DNA from 2 places in the Bradyrhizobium sp. SZCCHNRI3052 genome. Region 1 is predicted to be linked to the other one. Evidence: predicted binding sites of a transcription regulator. Region 1 holds the regulator's gene; the other holds the start of a gene.

The links. The regulator PhoB, encoded in region 1, activates phosphate uptake and scavenging genes when phosphate is short. The targets are predictions, from matches to a motif close to TGTCATNNANCTGTCAT.
Region 2: QW887_RS15310 (alkaline phosphatase D family protein) is a predicted target of PhoB. The motif match lies at 4,806-4,822, and genes of this name have one in related genera.

Annotation. Positions count from the first base shown of each region.
Region 1 covers NZ_JAUETW010000008.1:2,914-11,302, forward strand. The annotation lists gene pstA (phosphate ABC transporter permease PstA) at 1-494, shown strand, start outside; gene pstB (phosphate ABC transporter ATP-binding protein PstB) at 491-1,312, shown strand; gene phoU (phosphate signaling complex protein PhoU) at 1,343-2,059, shown strand; gene phoB (phosphate regulon transcriptional regulator PhoB) at 2,076-2,783, shown strand; gene QW887_RS21250 (trypsin-like serine protease) at 2,931-4,247, shown strand; gene QW887_RS21255 (HoxN/HupN/NixA family nickel/cobalt transporter) at 4,424-5,545, shown strand; gene QW887_RS21260 (HupU protein) at 5,561-6,577, shown strand; gene QW887_RS21265 (nickel-dependent hydrogenase large subunit) at 6,574-8,013, shown strand; gene QW887_RS21270 (hydrogenase small subunit) at 8,247-8,389, shown strand, end outside.
Region 2 covers NZ_JAUETW010000004.1:362,997-371,385, forward strand. The annotation lists gene QW887_RS15285 (hypothetical protein) at 1-769, shown strand, start outside; gene QW887_RS15290 (TAXI family TRAP transporter solute-binding subunit) at 919-2,094, shown strand; gene QW887_RS15295 (YkvA family protein) at 2,214-2,627, opposite strand; gene QW887_RS15300 (4a-hydroxytetrahydrobiopterin dehydratase) at 2,733-3,035, opposite strand; gene QW887_RS15305 (TAXI family TRAP transporter solute-binding subunit) at 3,410-4,753, shown strand; gene QW887_RS15310 (alkaline phosphatase D family protein) at 4,893-6,464, shown strand; gene QW887_RS15315 (response regulator) at 6,501-6,875, opposite strand; gene QW887_RS15320 (Crp/Fnr family transcriptional regulator) at 7,043-7,804, shown strand; gene typA (translational GTPase TypA) at 8,208-8,389, shown strand, end outside.

The sequences.
Region 1 (8,389 bases):
CGATCATCATCGGCCTGTTCATCTATGGTGCGGTCGTGGTGCCGATGGGCGGCTTCTCGGCACTCGCGGGTTCCCTTGCATTGGCGGTCATCGTGATCCCGGTGGTGCTGCGCACCACCGAGGACATGCTGCTGCTCGTGCCCAACCCGCTGCGCGAGGCGGCGTCTGCGCTCGGCCTGCCGCGCTCGCTGGTGATCCGCCGCATCGCCTATCGGGCGGCGCGCTCGGGCCTCATCACCGGCGTGCTGCTGGCGACCGCCCGCGTCGCCGGCGAGACCGCGCCTCTGCTGTTCACCGCGCTGTCGAACCAGTTCTGGAGCCTCAACCTTTCCAAGACGATGGCGAACCTGCCCGTCACCATCAACAATTTCGTCCAGAGCCCTTATGCCTACTGGAAACAACTGGCCTGGAGCGGAGCCCTTCTCATCACTCTGGCCGTGCTCGCCCTGAACATCGGTGCACGCATTCTCGGCGCCGAGAGGAACACCAAATGACCGAACTGTCCGTCTCCGTCAGTCAGCCCAATCACGCTCTTCACGGCAAGGCGCTTCCGGATGCGCCGGCCAAGGTGACCGCGCGCAACCTCAACTTCTACTACGGCGACCATCATGCGCTGAAGAACATCAACCTGTCGCTGGGCACCAACCGCGTCACCGCGTTCATCGGCCCGTCCGGCTGCGGCAAGTCCACGCTGCTGCGCATCTTCAACCGGATGTACGATCTCTATCCGGGGCAGCGGGCGACCGGGCAGCTGATGCTCGACAACACCAACATCCTCGATCCCAAGCTCGATCTGAACCTGCTGCGTGCCCGGGTCGGCATGGTGTTCCAGAAGCCGACGCCGTTCCCGATGACGATCTACGAGAACATCGCCTTCGGCATCCGCCTCTATGAGAAGATCTCCAAGTCGGAGATGGACGACCGGGTCGAGAAGGCGCTGCGCGGCGGCGCGTTGTGGAACGAGGTCAAGGACAAGCTCAACGCCTCGGGCCTGTCGCTGTCCGGCGGCCAGCAGCAGCGGCTGTGCATCGCGCGTACCGTGGCGGTCCGGCCGGAGGTGATCCTGTTCGACGAGCCGTGCTCGGCGCTCGATCCGATCTCGACCGCCAAGGTCGAGGAGCTGATTCAGGAACTCGCCGAAAACTATACGATCGCCATCGTGACGCATAACATGCAGCAGGCGGCGCGCGTCTCCGACAAGACCGCCTTCATGTATCTCGGCGAGCTGATCGAGTTCGACGACACCAGCAAGATCTTCACCTCGCCGAGCGATCGGCGGACCCAGGATTACATCACCGGCCGGTTCGGCTGACGCCGACGACATTGTCTTCAGGAGATCATCATGGCCAGTGAACATACCGCCAAGGCGTTCGACAGCGATCTGCAGGACCTCACCCGTCTGGTATCGGAGATGGGCGGCCTCGCCGAGCGGCTGATCGTCGATTCCGTCGATGCGCTGGTGCGACGCGACATCGCGCTCGGCCAGAAGGTGGTCGCCACCGACGCCGAGGTCGACAAGCTGCAACGCATCATCGAGGAGCGCGCCGTTCTTACCATCGCCCGGCGACAGCCGATGGCGGTCGACCTGCGTGAGATCGTCGGCGCGATGCGCGTGGCGACCGATCTGGAGCGTATCGGCGATCTCGCCAAGAACATCGGCAAGCGCGTCGCGGCGCTGGAGAGCGACTTCCATCCGCTGAAGCTGATCCGCGGGCTCGAGCACATGACCGATCTCGTGCAGTCGCAGGTCAAGACGGTGCTGGACGCCTATGCCGCGCACGATTTGCCGGCGGCGATGACGGTGTGGAAGGGCGATGAGGAAGTCGATGCCATCTGCACCTCGCTGTTTCGCGAGCTCCTGACCTACATGATGGAGGATCCGCGCAACATCTCGTTCTGCATCCACCTGATGTTCTGCGCCAAGAACATCGAGCGCATCGGCGATCACGCGACCAACATCGCCGAGACGGTGTTCTATATGATCGAAGGCCAGCAGATCATGGACAAGCGCCCGAAGGGCGACATGACGAGCTTCGCATCGACGATCCCCGGCAACTGAGAGAGACGGTTCAGACATGGGCGCCCGAATTCTGGTGGTGGAGGACGAGGAGGCGCTGACGACGCTGCTGCGCTACAACCTCGAGGCCGAAGGCTACGAGGTCGAGACCGTGGCGCGCGGCGACGAGGCCGACACGCGCCTGAAGGAGCGTGTTCCCGATCTCGTCGTGCTCGACTGGATGCTGCCGGGCCTGTCCGGCATCGAGCTGTGCCGCCGCCTGCGGGCGCGGACCGAGACCCGGCAGTTGCCGATCATCATGCTCACCGCACGCGGCGAGGAGAGCGAGCGCGTGCGCGGCCTCGCGACCGGCGCCGACGACTACATCGTCAAGCCGTTCTCGGTGCCGGAGCTTCTGGCGCGGGTGAAAGGCCTGCTGCGGCGGGCGAGTCCGGAGCGGCTGGCGACCGTGCTGTCCTATGGCGACATCGAGCTCGACCGCGAGAAGCGCCGCGTGGCGCGCTCTGGTAGGCCGATCGATCTCGGCCCGACCGAATACCGCCTGCTCGAGTTCTTCCTGGAGCATCCCGGCCGCGTGTTCAGCCGCGAGCAGCTGCTCGACAGTGTCTGGGGCCGCGACATCTACATCGACGAGCGCACCGTCGACGTCCATATCGGCCGCCTGCGCAAGCTGCTCAATCCCGGCCGCGAGCAGGACCCGATCCGCACCGTGCGCGGCGCCGGTTATGCGCTCGATGATCGCTTCGCCAAGAGCGAGCAGGTGTAAGGGGCGATCGGGCGTGAGGACGCAGCAGGTGTGAGACGCGAGGCGGCCCGATTGAGGAGATCGCGGTCCGCTTTCCGCCACGCCGCCGCCGTCTTGATCGTGTCTGCTTCGTGGCCCGTCACGATGTTTCGGTGCCAGCGGACGCCCTTGATCAAGACCATCATCATATCTCTTGCCGTGCTGCTCGGCGGCGCGGCGGGCGCCACGGCCGCCGAGCTCGAAGACGCGGTCGCGGCGGCAGGCAACGGGCAGCATGCGGCGGCGATGCGACGGCTGCTGCCGCTGGCCGCCAAGGGCGATGCGCGGGCGCAGTTCGACGTCGGCTTCATGCACGCCTTCGGCTGGGGCCAACCGCGCAACCCCGCCGAGGCGCTGGCGTGGTACCGCAAGGCCGCCGATCAGGGGCTCGCTGTCGCGCAACACTATCTCGGCATCGCCTACGTCAACGGCGAAGGTGTTGCGAGCAATTACGGCGAAGCCGGCCGCTGGTTCAGCCGCGCCGCGGCGCAGGGCTTCGCCCAGTCGCAATACATGCTCGGCCTGATGCTGCTCGACGGCCGCGGTGTGAAACAGGACGTCGTGCAGGGCTATGCCTGGCTGGTGATGGCGGGCCGTAGCGGCGTGCGATCGGCCGGCCGCGACGTGCAGCGGGTCAAGTTGACCGAGCCGCAGCGCGTCCAGGCCCAGAGTGCCATTGCGGCCTGGCGGCCGAAGCCGGAATCGGCGGAGGCCGGCATCGCCGCTCCGCGTCCGGAGCAACTGCTCGGGCTCGACCGCCACATCGGCGAGGTCGTCGATCCCACCTCGTGGCCGGCGTCGTCGATCGGCGTCGTCACCGTCGCGCAATACTCGACCGGCGGCTGGTGCACCGGCACGCTGGTCGCGCCGCGCGTCGTGCTCACCGCGGCGCATTGCGTGTTCAACGGCGTGGCGCAGGTCAGCCCCGGCAACGTCCGCTTCCTGGCCGGCATGAACAGGGGCACGCCGGCGGCATCGTCGGTCGCCGACAAGCTGATCGTGGCGCCCGATTTCGTCCCGACCCGGCACGACAGATGGTCGCTCGACCGCTCGCCCGCCGATTGGGCACTGATCGTGCTGAAGGACGCGCTGCCGTCGAAGCCGGTTGAGGTCAGGGCGCTGACGCGCGAGGAATTGCAGGCTGCGACCACGGCCGGAACCATCTCCGAGATCGGCTATGGCCAGGAGCGGCGCTATTCGCCGACCGGCCAGCGCAATTGCAGCGCCGGCATGACCAAGGACGAGATGCTGCTGACGGTGCATTGCCTCGCCAATTTCGGCTATTCGGGCTCCCCCATCATGGCCGACGTCGGCGGACAGCCGGCCGTGGTCGGCATCTTCTCGGCGTTCCACGAGGAGACCCGGCTGATGTTCGCCGCCCCCGCGAGCCAGTTCGAGGCGGTCGTGCGGCGCGAGATCACGGCACAGAGTGCCTCGATGCGGTGAGCGAAGGAGGGGCGAGAGAAGAAGATGTCCCGCCGCTGGTCATGATCTGTGCGTGACTGGATAGCGGGTTGCCAAGCGAGAGGGCAATCCGGGAAGGGCCGCCCACGTTTTCCTGCAGTTTTTGCCTGCAGCGGGGGGCTTTACCGAACTGGCCTGGCTCTTGCTATAGTCCGAGTATGACGATTGTTCAAATTGATCATCCTCGTGCCCCTCGGCTGCTGTGGTGGCGATCGCAGCCCGGCCGCAACGTTGCGCTCGTCGGCGGGCTGGTCGCCGCCAACGCGCTCGCCTGGGCCTGGGCGTTCGCGCTCTACGCCGACCGGCCCACCATCGTCGGCACCGCGATGCTGGCCTGGCTGCTCGGACTGCGCCATGCGGTCGATGCGGATCACATCGCGGCGATCGACAACGTCGTACGGAAGCTGGTGCAGGACGGTAGCGCCCCGCGCGCCGCCGGCCTGTATTTTGCGCTCGGCCATTCCAGCGTCGTCGTCATCGCCACCATCGTCGTGAGCCTCATCGCCGGCGCCGACCTCCTGGATGAAGAGAGCGCGATCAGGGCGATCGGCGGCGTCATCGGCACGTCGGTGTCGGCCGGCTTCCTGCTGCTGATCGCGTTGGCGAACCTCATTCTGTTCGTGAACCTCTGGCGCCGCGCCGCACAGCCGCAGTCCGAGATGGAAACCGCCGGAAGCTCCGGACGGGGCATCCTCTTCCGCCTGCTGCGCCCGGTGCTCCGCCTGGTGGGACGCGCCTGGCACATGTATCCGCTCGGTTTCCTGTTCGGTCTCGGCTTCGACACTGCGAGCGAGATCGGGCTTCTCAGCCTGTCGGCAACCGAGGCAGCGCGCGGCGCGAGCCTCGCCCATGTCCTGGTGTTTCCGGCGCTGTTCGCGGCTGCGATGGCCACCGTCGACACCGCCGACAGCATGCTGATGGCGGGCGCCTATCGCTGGGCGCTGACCGATCCCGCACGCAAGCTGCGCTATAACCTCGTGATCACCGGCGCATCCGTTGCCATCGCGCTGGTGATCGGCGGCTTCGAGGCGATCACGCTGTTGGCGCCGCGGCTTGGCCTGACCGGGGGATGGACGGGGGTCGCCACCGCGCTGGGCGACGATGTCGCCAATCTCGGGATCGTCGCGATTGGCCTGTTCGGACTGATCTGGGCGGTCGCCATGCTGCTCGGTCGCAGCCAGCGCGGTTCCGAGGCTATCCCCGGGGAAGCGCTTGCCAGTGTTCATGCGGGGGCGCTAAACCCGCCGGTGATACGAAGCGGAACGCTTAAGACGGGCTAGGAGCGGGGCCTTATGATGGTCGGCTCTGAGGGAACGATCAGGATGCTATGGCTGCAGGGTGCGAGCTGCGGCGGCTGCACGATGTCGATCCTGGAAAGCGGCGCGTCCGGCTGGTTCGACGAGCTGCGCCAATCCGGCATCGATCTGGTATGGCATCCCTCCGTCAGCGAACAGACCGGAGACGAGGTGGTGGAGCTGTTGGAGGCGATCCGCGACGGTCGCGAGCGGCTCGACCTGCTGGTGCTCGAAGGCTCGGTGGCGCGCGGACCTGGTCTGACCGGCCGCTTCAACATGCTCGCCGGCACCAACCGCTCGATCTATCACTGGCTGCTCGATCTGGCGCCGCTGGCCGACTACGTCGTTGCCGTCGGCAGTTGCGCCGCATATGGCGGCATTCCTGCTGCCGGCATCAACCCGACCGATGCGGTCGGATTGCAGTTCGAGGGCAGCGACATCGGCGGCGCGCTCGGCGCGGGCTTCCGCTCGAAACGCGGGCTGCCGGTGATCAACGTCGCAGGCTGTGCGCCGCATCCGGGTTGGATGATGGAAAGCCTGCTGGCGCTCACCTCGGGCGATCTGACGGCAGACGGCCTCGACGCAGTCGGCCGTCCGACCTTCATCGCCAATCACCTGGCTCATCACGGCTGCTCGCGCAACGAGTTTTACGAGTTCAAGGCGAGCGCGGAGACGATGTCGGAGCGCGGCTGCCTGATGGAGCATCTCGGCTGCCGCGCAACGCAAGCGGTCGGCGACTGCAATCAGCGCTCGTGGAACGGCGGCGGCTCCTGCACCAAGGGCGGCTACGCCTGCATCGCCTGCACCTCGCCGGGCTTCGAGAGCGCGCAGAACTATCTGCAGACGGCCAAGCTCGCCGGCATTCCCGTGGGGCTTCCGACCGACATGCCCAAGGCCTGGTTCGTCGCGCTCGCAGCGCTGTCGAAATCGGCCACGCCGCGTCGCGTCCGAGTCAATGCGACGGCGGATCATGTCGTGGTGCCGCCGGGCCGTGCCGGCGACAAGCGCCGTCCATGACGCGGATCACGGTCGGACCGTTCAATCGTGTCGAAGGCGATCTCGAGGTCAGGCTCGATATCGAGAGCGGTCGCGTCACCAGGGCAGAGGTGACGGCGCCGCTCTATCGCGGCTTCGAGCAGATCCTGGAGGGGCGGCCGCCGCTGGACGCCCTGGTGATCGCGCCGCGAATCTGCGGCATCTGCTCGGTGTCGCAATCGATCGCGGCCGCTGCGGCGTTGCGCCAGGCCATGGGTATTGCGGCAGCGCCAAACGGCGTCCTCGCGGCCAACATCGCGCACGCGGCCGAGAACGCAGCGGACCATCTGACGCATTTCTACATCTTCTTCATGCCGGACTTCGCCCGCGACGCCTACGCCTCGCATGCCTGGCATTCGGCTACGGCCGAGCGCTTCGCGGCGACGAAGGGCAGCGCGGCCCGCGATGCGTTGCCTGCACGCGCGCGACTGCTCGAGATCATGGGCCTGATCGCCGGCAAATGGCCGCACAGTCTCGCCTTCCAGCCAGGCGGGACGACGCGCGCGATCGAGCTCGGCGAGCGCGTGCGGCTCAACGCGATCGCGGCGTCGTTTCGCGGTTTCCTTGAACGCGTCGTGTTTGCCGACAAGCTGGAGAATGTGCTCGCCTTGTCGACATCGGACGAACTCGACCGTTGGCGGCAGGGCCGCGCCGGCGACTTCGCGCATTTCCTTCGGCTGGCCGATGCGCTCGCGCTGGCCGACCTCGGCAGCGGACCCGGTCTCTTGATGAGCTTCGGCGCGTATCACGATTTCAATGGGGCTCGTTTTCGCGCTGGTGTCCGCACGAGCAGCGGCGAGGTCCACGCTTTGCCGTCGGACGGCATCACCGAGGACGTCTCGCACGCCTGGATGCACGATACGTCGCTCGATCCGGCCGAGAGCCGCACCGTGCCCGATGCCGACAAAGCCGACGCCTATAGCTGGTGCAAGGCGCCGCGTCTTGCGGGAGAACCGGTCGAGGTCGGCGCTCTCGCAAGGCAGGCCATCGACGGTCAGCCGTTGATCACCGCGCTGCTCGCGAGCGGTCGCAGCAATGTCCGCAATCGTGTCATCGCCCGGCTGATCGAAACTGCGCGGCTCGCGCTGTCGATCGAGCACTGGATCAAGGGGCTGCGTCTCAACGAGCCGTTCTGCGACAGCAGCGCCAGCGCGGCCGACGGCAATTTCGTCGGGCTCGTGGAAGCTGCGCGCGGCAGCCTCGGCCACTGGCTCGCGGTGCGCTCCGGCCGGATCGAGCGTTATCAGATCATCGCGCCGACGAGCTGGAATTTCTCTCCGCGCGACGCGGATGGGGTAGCTGGCCCGCTCGAACAGGCGCTGGTCGGCACCGAGGTCGGCACTGCCGGCGCGCGTGCGGTCGGCATTCAGCACGTCGTGCGGTCGTTCGATCCCTGCATGGTCTGCACGGCCCATTGAGCGCGCTGCACACAGGCAGGCAGCAAGCGGAAACAAGCTTGTCGGTGCAAAGCGCGTGATTTCCGATTATCGCGCGCGATCCGCCTTCCAAGGATCCACGATCGCGGCCTCGCTGCTGCAAGCATCTGGAATCATTATGATTCAAATCCAGCAATGATGCTGGCCCGCATCTTGCTGTCCTTCTCGCCAGAACGCGATCAGATGATCGCCAACGCGATGTCAGGGGAGGACTCATGGGCGCGGCAACGGAAACTTTTTACAGCGTCATCAGGCGTCAGGGCATCACGCGGCGCAGCTTTCACAAATTCTGCAGCCTCACCGCAACGAGCCTCGGCCTCGGGCCGCTCGCGGCCAGCCGCATCGCCAACGCGCTCGA
Region 2 (8,389 bases), on a different contig from region 1:
GGTCTCGTCCCGGATTCTTCTCGCCGTGGTGGCTGCGGCCGGCGTCGCGGTGCTCTTCGCGCTTGTCACCTCGGATGCGACGCGCGACCTGATCGCCAGTGCCAAGGCTTCCATCATCGGCGCCACGCCGGACCCGACGGCCCCGCCGCAGGCCACCAACACGCAGCTCACCGCGCGCGACATGCAGCTGAACGAGCCGGCGCGACTGCCGCCCGCCGAGCCGCCGGCTGCGGCGGCGCCGGTGCAGACGGCAGCCGTGGCCCCGACGCGTGACGACATCGCCAACGCCTACCAGACAGCGCTGCAGAATCGCAGTGTGACGCAGCCCGCGCCGGTTGCAGCACCACCGAGCTTCGCCACGGCACCGTCCGCGCCGGCCCCGAGCGCGATGGAGCCATCCTCGATCAATTCGCCGGGCGCCGGATCGGCAATCGTCGCACCCGGCCTCGGCGCCGTGACCGCCGCTCCGCCGCCCGCGCAGGTCCGCCGGCTCGATCCCGACGAACTCGCGGGCATCATGAAACGCGCCAAGAGCCTGCTGGCCGCGGGCGACATCCCGCCGGCCCGACTGCTGCTGGAGCGCGCGGCCGAGGCGCAAGAACCGGCCGCGGCGCTGATGCTTGCCCAGACCTACGATCCCCACGTGCTGGGGACGAAGGACATCCGCAACATCAATGCCGATCCGGCTGCGGCTCGCAACTGGTACCGCCGCGCCGCCCAGCTCGGCTCGGCTGAAGCGCAGCGCAGGCTCGATCAACTGCAGAACTGAACGCTCGTGACGGCAGCGATGCCGCCTCGTTTCATTTTTTTGTTTCACGCGTGATTTTCGAGTCTGTTCATGGGCGATGCCAGGCGAGACCTGGTGCTGCCCGCGTTCCGGCTCGCAAACATGTGCCAGCCTTAGATCAAGGGGGACAGATGCGACGTCTTGTTGGAGCGGCCCTGGCCGCAATGATGATTGCGTGCGGTTTCGCTGCCCACGCCGAGGAAGGCGAGTTCGACCCCGCCAAGGTGAGCGACAGCCTCAAGGCGATCTTCCAGTTCGGCTCGGTGCAGACCAAGCAGGCGCTGAACGCCAACACGGTGACGCTCATCACCGGCACCATTGGCGGCACCTATGTGCAGTTCGGCGCCGATCTGGCCTCGCTGCTCGACGACGGCAACAATCTGCGCGTCCTGCCGATCGTCGGCCGCGGCTCGGTGCAGAGCGTGGCCGACATCCTGTTCCTGCAGGGCGTCGATCTCGGCGTCGTCCGCGCCGATACGCTCGACTACCTCGAGCGCAAGGGTTTCGCCAAGGACATCAAGCGGCAGTTCACCTACGTCACCAAGCTCTACAATGAAGAGATGCAGGTGATCGCGCCGCGCGCGGTGCGCAACCTGCGTGACCTCGAGGGCCGCCGGGTCAGCGTCGACCTGCCGAATGGCGGCACCTTCGTCACGGCGCTGACGGTGTTCGAGCGGCTTGGCCTGCGCGCCAACTTCGCCTACATCGAGCAGCGCATCGCGATGGAGAAGTTGAAGCGCGGCGAGCTCGATGCCGTCATCGTGGTCGGCGGCAAGCCCTACAAGTCGGTCTCGACCTTCGTGAACGACGGCCGCTTCCATCTCGTCAACGTCGACTACGATCGACCGCTGCAGACCGACTATCTGCCGGCGACCCTGACGGCGAAGGACTACCCGAACCTGATCGCCGAGGGCGAGAAGGTCGACACGATCGCGGTGCCGGCCGTGCTCGCCGCCTATAATTGGGCGCCGAACACCGACCGCTATCGCAAGCTCGCGACCTTCGTCGACGCCTTCTTCACCAAATTCCCGGCATTCCAGAATCCGCCGTTCCATCCGAAGTGGAAGGAGGTCTCGCTGTCGGCGCCGCTGGCCGGCTGGCAGCGGCTGCCGTCCGCGAGCAAATGGCTGGAGAGCCACGCCATGGAAGGCGCACAGCGCGACCGCTTCGATGACTTCCTGAAGCAGAGCAGCGCCGGCAGGGCGATGCCGAGCGAGGCCGACCGCGAGGCGCTGTTCAAGCAGTACCAGGCCTGGGAGGCCGAGAAGACCGGCAGCGCCCGCGCCCAGGCGCGCGGCCAGCGCTGAGCTCGTAGCGTTCGACGAAGTCCCATCAAGAGAAAAGCCCCGCGGATGCGGGGCTTTTTGCTGTTGTGCCCTTCCGAGGCGCTGACTGCGGGCGCCCGGCTTGCCGGCCGGAGCCGCCGTCAGCCGATATTCTCGCCGTCCTTCGCGACGTCAGCGTTCTTGTCTGCCGCCAGCCGCGCGAGTACGGCGCGGGCTGCCGCATGATGGTCGGGCGTGATGTGCGAAGCGACCATGCGGACGGCGGTGGCGAGCACCGCCGCGTCGTCGGTGAAGCCGAGGATGGGCAACACGTCAGGCATGAAGTCGAACGGCACGACGAAGTAGGCGATGGCGCCGAGCAGGGCGACCTGTACGTGCCGGGGTGTCTCCTTGTCGAAGGCGCAATAATACGCCGCAAGCAGCTCCTCGGCGAATGGCAGCCGCGCGACAACCTTCTTGAACTTGATCCAGAAACGACGGCGAAGGGTCTCGCGATCCCGGGCCAGCCGCTCCGCGGGCTCGAAGCCAACGCTGTAGTCGGTCGCATCCGACATGATGTCCGATCTCCGGTTCCAGACGGCGCTGGGGGCGCGGTCCTCGCCCTCGGATGTGGTGATGGCGACGCCGGCCGCAAGGCGCGTGCCGTCGTCGCCAAGATCTCAGCCGCGCATCGTCGCGGCGATCGCATTCATCGCCTTGGCGAGCGCGATGTCGCGCATGGTCACGCCGCCTGCGTCATGGGTCGTGAGGACCACCTCGACGGTGCGGTAGACGTTGCGCCACTCGGGATGATGGTCAGCCTTTTCAGCGACCAGGGCGACGCGGGTCATGAAGCCGAAGGCTTCGTTGAAGTCTGTGAATGTGAACGTGCGGGCGATGGCCTCACGGCCCTGTGCCTCGGACCAGCCGGGAAGCTCCCGCAAGGCGGTGGCGCGTGCCTCCGCCGACAATGGTTGCGGCATCTCGATCTCCTCTCGTGGTGCAATCGACCGGACACGTGACAGCATCCGGGCGACTGCGGGGCTACCTCCGGCTGGATCGCGCCGGTGTCCGGTTGCCAAGACTAACCGAAAACGCATCCCGATCAGAGCCTTGTCACAGGCGCGATGCCGGAGGCGCTTGGAACTGCCCCGATCCTCCGGCGACTGGTGCGATGGTAACCATGACGCAGATGTCACTCCGGGCGGACAAGAAATTTGCTACAGTTCAGCTCTATTGAAGGACGACGTGGCCAGACGAAGCTGCCTGTGGCATCGCCCGGGCCTGGACCACCGGAGGACGGGATCTGGTAGATACTCAGACCACGCCAGCGCAGCGCTCACGGATGCGCCCTGCCGTGTTCATCGTCATCGCCGGGATCCTCGCGGTCGTCGGCGCTTTGACGGGTGCCTACTATTTCGCGATGCGTCCCGTGGTGCTCAAGATCGCGGTCGGTCCGCCCAACAGCGACGACCTGAAGGTCGTCCAGGCCCTGACCCAGGCCTTTTCCCAGTCGCACGCCTCCGTCAGGCTGCGGCCGGTTCCGACCGAGGGCGCCGCACAGAGCGCGCAGGCGCTGGCCGCCGGCAAGGTTGATCTCGCGATCGTCCGGGGTGACCTCGAGGTCCCAAAGAACGCGCAGGCCGTGGCGACGCTGCGCAAGAACGTCGCCGTGCTCTGGGTGCCTCCGGGCGGCAAGGGCAAGGGTCGCAAGGGCGCCAAGATCACCAAGATCTCCCAGCTCGCGGGCCACAAGGTCGGCATCATCGGTCGGACCCCGGCGAACGCCAATTTGCTGAAGGTGATCCTGCATCAGTACGGCGTCGACGCCGGCAAGGTCGAGATCGTCCAAGTCCCGATCACCGAGGCCGCCGAAGCCGTGCGCAACCAGCGGGCGGACGTCTATCTTGCGGCCGGACCCATCAATAGCAAGATCACGGCGGATGCGATCGCCGCTGCCACCAAGGACGGCGGCACGCCGACCTTCCTGGCGATCGATTCGGCCGAAGCGATCGCGCAGAACCACCCCGAATATGAATCGACCGAAATTCCCGCCGGCGCGTTTGGCGGCTCGCCCGATCGTCCCGAGGACGAGGTGAAGACCATCAGCTTCAACCACCACATCGTGGCGCGCAAAGGCCTGTCGGATTCGACCGTGTCCGCGTTCACCCATCAGCTGTTTTCGGTGCGCCAGCAATTGCTGTCGGAGTTCCCGCTGGCTGCCAAGATCGAGACCCCCGACACCGACAAGGACGCCGCGATTCCGGCGCATCCCGGCGCGGCGGCGTTCATCAACGGCGAGGAGAAGACATTCCTCGACCGCTACAGCGACTACATCTGGTGGGGCCTGATGGCGCTTTCGGCGATGGGTTCGGCCGGTGCCTGGTTCGCCGGCTATCTCAAGCGCGACGAACGCACCATCAACACCTCGCTGCGCGATCGTCTGCTGGAGATGATCACGATCGCGCGCAAGAGCGATTCGACCGAGGAGCTCGACCAGCTGCAGAGCGAGGCCGACGAGATCCTGCGCAACACGCTGACCTGCTTCGAGGACGGTGCAATCGAGCACGGGGCGTTGACCGCGTTCAACATCGCGCTCGAGCAGTTCCACAACGCGGTGGCCGATCGCAAGCTCATCCTGATGAGCATGCCCGCCAATCTGCAGCGAACCGGCGCGCAGCTGCGTGCCGCCGGCACCTGAGGTCGGACCACGCTTGCCCTGCGGCCGTGTCACGCGCTGTCCACGGCGCGATTGTAATTCCAGCGTCATCAATCTTTTCTAGGTCTGCCGGGCCGTGGCTCGCGCCGGCTCCCGCGCGCGATCCGACCAGGAGATCCGCATGACGCTTCGCATTCCTCGACCGCACACCGCCCTGTCCCGCCGCCGCTTCCTGTCGACGGCCGCCGCAGCCGGCGTCACGACGCTGGCGATGCCCTATCTGAGCCGCGCCGCCGACCGGCCGCAGATCACGCATGGCGTGCAGTCCGGCGACGTCGGCATGGATGGTGGCGTGGTCTGGGCGCGCGCGGACCGGCCGTCGCAGATGCTGGTCGAGGTGGCGACCACCGAGTCGTTCAAGGACGCACGGGCGCTGCCACCGATCGCCGCGCTTCCGGAAAGCGACTTCACGGCCAAGATGCTGATCGACGGCCTTCCGAGCGGCCAGGACATTTTCTACCGTGTCAAGTTCCGGGACCTGTCGCATACCGCCGTCGAAAGCGAGGCCGTGGCCGGCCGCTTCCGCACCGCGCCAGGCAACAAGCGCGACGTCTCGTTCGTCTGGGGCGGCGACGTGGCTGGGCAGGGCTGGGGCATCAATCCCGATGATGGCGGCATGTTCACCTTCTCGACGATGAAGAAGCACCGCCCGGACTTCTTCCTGCACTCCGGCGACACCATCTACGCCGACGGTCCGATCAAGTCCGAGGTGAAGCTGCCGGACAACAAGGTGTGGAAGAACCTCACCGTGGAAGAGAAGGCCAAGGTCGCCGAGACGCTCGACGAATTCCGTGCCGCCCACAAATACAATTTCCTCGACGAGAACGTTCGCGCCTTCAATGCCGAGGTGCCGATCTTCGTGCAGTGGGACGATCACGAGGTCACCAACAACTGGTCGGCCTCCAAGGAGCTGCCCGCCGCCTACAAGGAGCGCAACATCCAGTTGCTCGCGGCCCGCGCGGCGCGCGCCTTCCACGAGATGTATCCGATGCGCGAGAGCATCATCGAGCCGGGCCGAGTCTATCGCACCATCAACTATGGCCCGCATCTCGACGTGTTCGTGCTCGACGAGCGCAGCTACCGCGGCGCCAACGGTCCCAATCTCGAGGACAAGTATGGTCCGGCGTCCTACTTCATCGGGCCGGAGCAGATGCGCTGGTTGAAGCAGGCGCTGCTCAATTCCCGCGCGACCTGGAAGGTGATCGCCTCCGACATGCCGCTCAGCATCATCGTCTATGACGACGCGGCCAACAAGAAGGGCTCGGAAGCCATCGCCCAGGGTGACGGCCCGGCGCGCGGCCGCGAGCTCGAGATTGCCGAGGTCCTGCGCTTCATCAAGACCGCGCCGATCCAGAACACGGTGTGGCTGACGGCGGACGTGCACTACGCGGCCGCGCATTATTACGATCCGAACAAGGCGCAGTTTCAGGATTTCGAGCCGTTCTGGGAGTTCGTCTCCGGTCCGCTGCATGCCGGCACGTTCGGTCCGAACGAGCTCGACAACACCTTCGGCCCCGAGGTGCGCTTCATCAAGGCGCCCGGCCTCGACAAGCAGAATCTGCCGCCGTCGGCCGGCATGCAGTTCTTCGGCCACGTCAAGATCGAAGGCGCCACGGGCCAGATGACCGTGACCCTGCGGGATCGCGCCGACGTCGCGCTGTGGTCGACCACGCTCGATCCGAAGCTGGGCTGAGCCTTCCGCGTCGGCGACCGCGTGCGGCGACCGCAACTAATCGCGTCGCCGCAGCACCGCCTCCAGCGCCTCGGTCGGGCAAGGCTTCGGCAGCCGCGGCCGGTCGGCGAACGCGGGTGGCACGCGGTCGGCGCCATAGCCGGTCGAGAAGGCGAAGGGAATGCCGAGCGCCGTCAGCCGCTCGGCAATCGCAAAGCTCTTTTCGCGGACCAGGCCGACATCGAGCAGCGCGAATTGCGGGACGCGCTCGGCGATCATGGCGAGCGCGGTTGCGACGTCGGCTGCGATCCTGATGTCGGGAACGCCGAGGTCGGTGATGGTGTCTTCCAGTCCGAGCGCAATGATGGGGTCGTCTTCGACGACCAGCACATGCTGATAGAACTCGGGCACGCCTGATTGCGAGCTGGTCATGGGATCTGCGGGTTCCAGGATGAGGGATGGACCCCGCGGCCGGCGCCTCCTCTCGAGCGCGCTGGCGGGTTCCTGGAACCAAGGCAGCATATCAGAGTTCCTCTGTCGGTGCACTTGTGAACACAAGGTGCACGTATCACGCACATGCGTTGCGCACGGGGATGACGATGCTGAGCCAAGGTGTGGCCACGCTGAGCCGGGAGCGGCCCTACAACAACCTGCTGCGGCGGCTCAGTCCGGCCGACTACGCGCTGATCTCGCCGTATCTGGTGGAGGACGAGGCAACGCCGAACGAGCTGCTCTACAGTCCGGGTGACGACGTCCAGATCGTGCATTTTCCCTGCGGGCCGGCGCTGACGTCCTATCTCGTTCCCAATGAGGATGGCCGCGACGTCGAGACCATCCTGGTCGGCCGCGAGGGCGCCGTCGGCGGGATCGTCAGCGAGGGCTTCCTGCCGGCCTACACGCGGATCGTCGTCAAGTTCGGTGGCCCGTTCGCACGGCTGCCGCTGTTCCGCCTGGCGGCCGCCAAGCTGCAATCCAAGACGCTGCGCAACGTGTTCGCGCGCTACGCCGATTGCATGCTGGCACAGATGTTCCAGTCGACCGCCTGCAACGCGATCCATTCGATCGAGCAGCGGACGGCGAAGTGGATCGTGGCCGCGATGGACCGTACCGATGGCGAGCCGATCGTGCCGCTGACGCATGAGCAGTTGGCAACGCTGCTGGGCGTCGGCCGCAGCTACGTCAGCCGGGTTGTCCAGACCTTCAGGGCCGAGGGCATTCTCGAAACCCGCCGCGGCGCCTTCATGGTGCGGGACTTCGACGCGCTGAAGCGCCGCTCCTGCCTGTGCAACGAGGCCGTGAAGACCCATTTCGAGGAGGTCCTGCGCGGCGTCTATCCGACCGAGCAGGCCGCGGCGGGCTGAGCCTGCAGGCGCCAGTGACTTTCCGCGCACAGACACCAGCCAATCGCGTTGGCTGTCAGCGCTGGTCCTCGTGGGATTGCCGGTCGGAGTGGTTGGTCTCGTCTTCTCCCGCGCTGCCCGGAAGCGTGCGGTCGCGGAGGCGTTAGCCAGCCGCTCGGAAACCGCTCCTCGTTCCTGAAAGCAGTCATTGTTTTTTGGCATTTTTTGCCTATATTGCGCCGCAACGCGTGAGGTCTGCCCGGTCGATTGGCCGGGCTTCCTATTTGGGGCTGCCGGCCCCTGCCGCCGAACGAGTTTCGCGAGCGCGCGTCGCAAAGCTAACAGCTTGATTCGACTATAACAAAGCGCGCGCCCCGCCGGGGACAGAGCACGAGCTCTTGAGAAAGCTTAGAAGACACCGACCATGAATCTTCGCAACATCGCCATCATCGCCCACGTCGACCACGGCAAGACCACCCTGGTTGATCGTCTCCTGCAGCAGTCGGGTACCTTCCGCGAGAACCAGAAGGTCGCCGAGCGCGCCATGGACTCCAACGATCTGGAGCGCGAGCGCGGCATCACCATCCTGGCCAAGGCCGCCTCGGT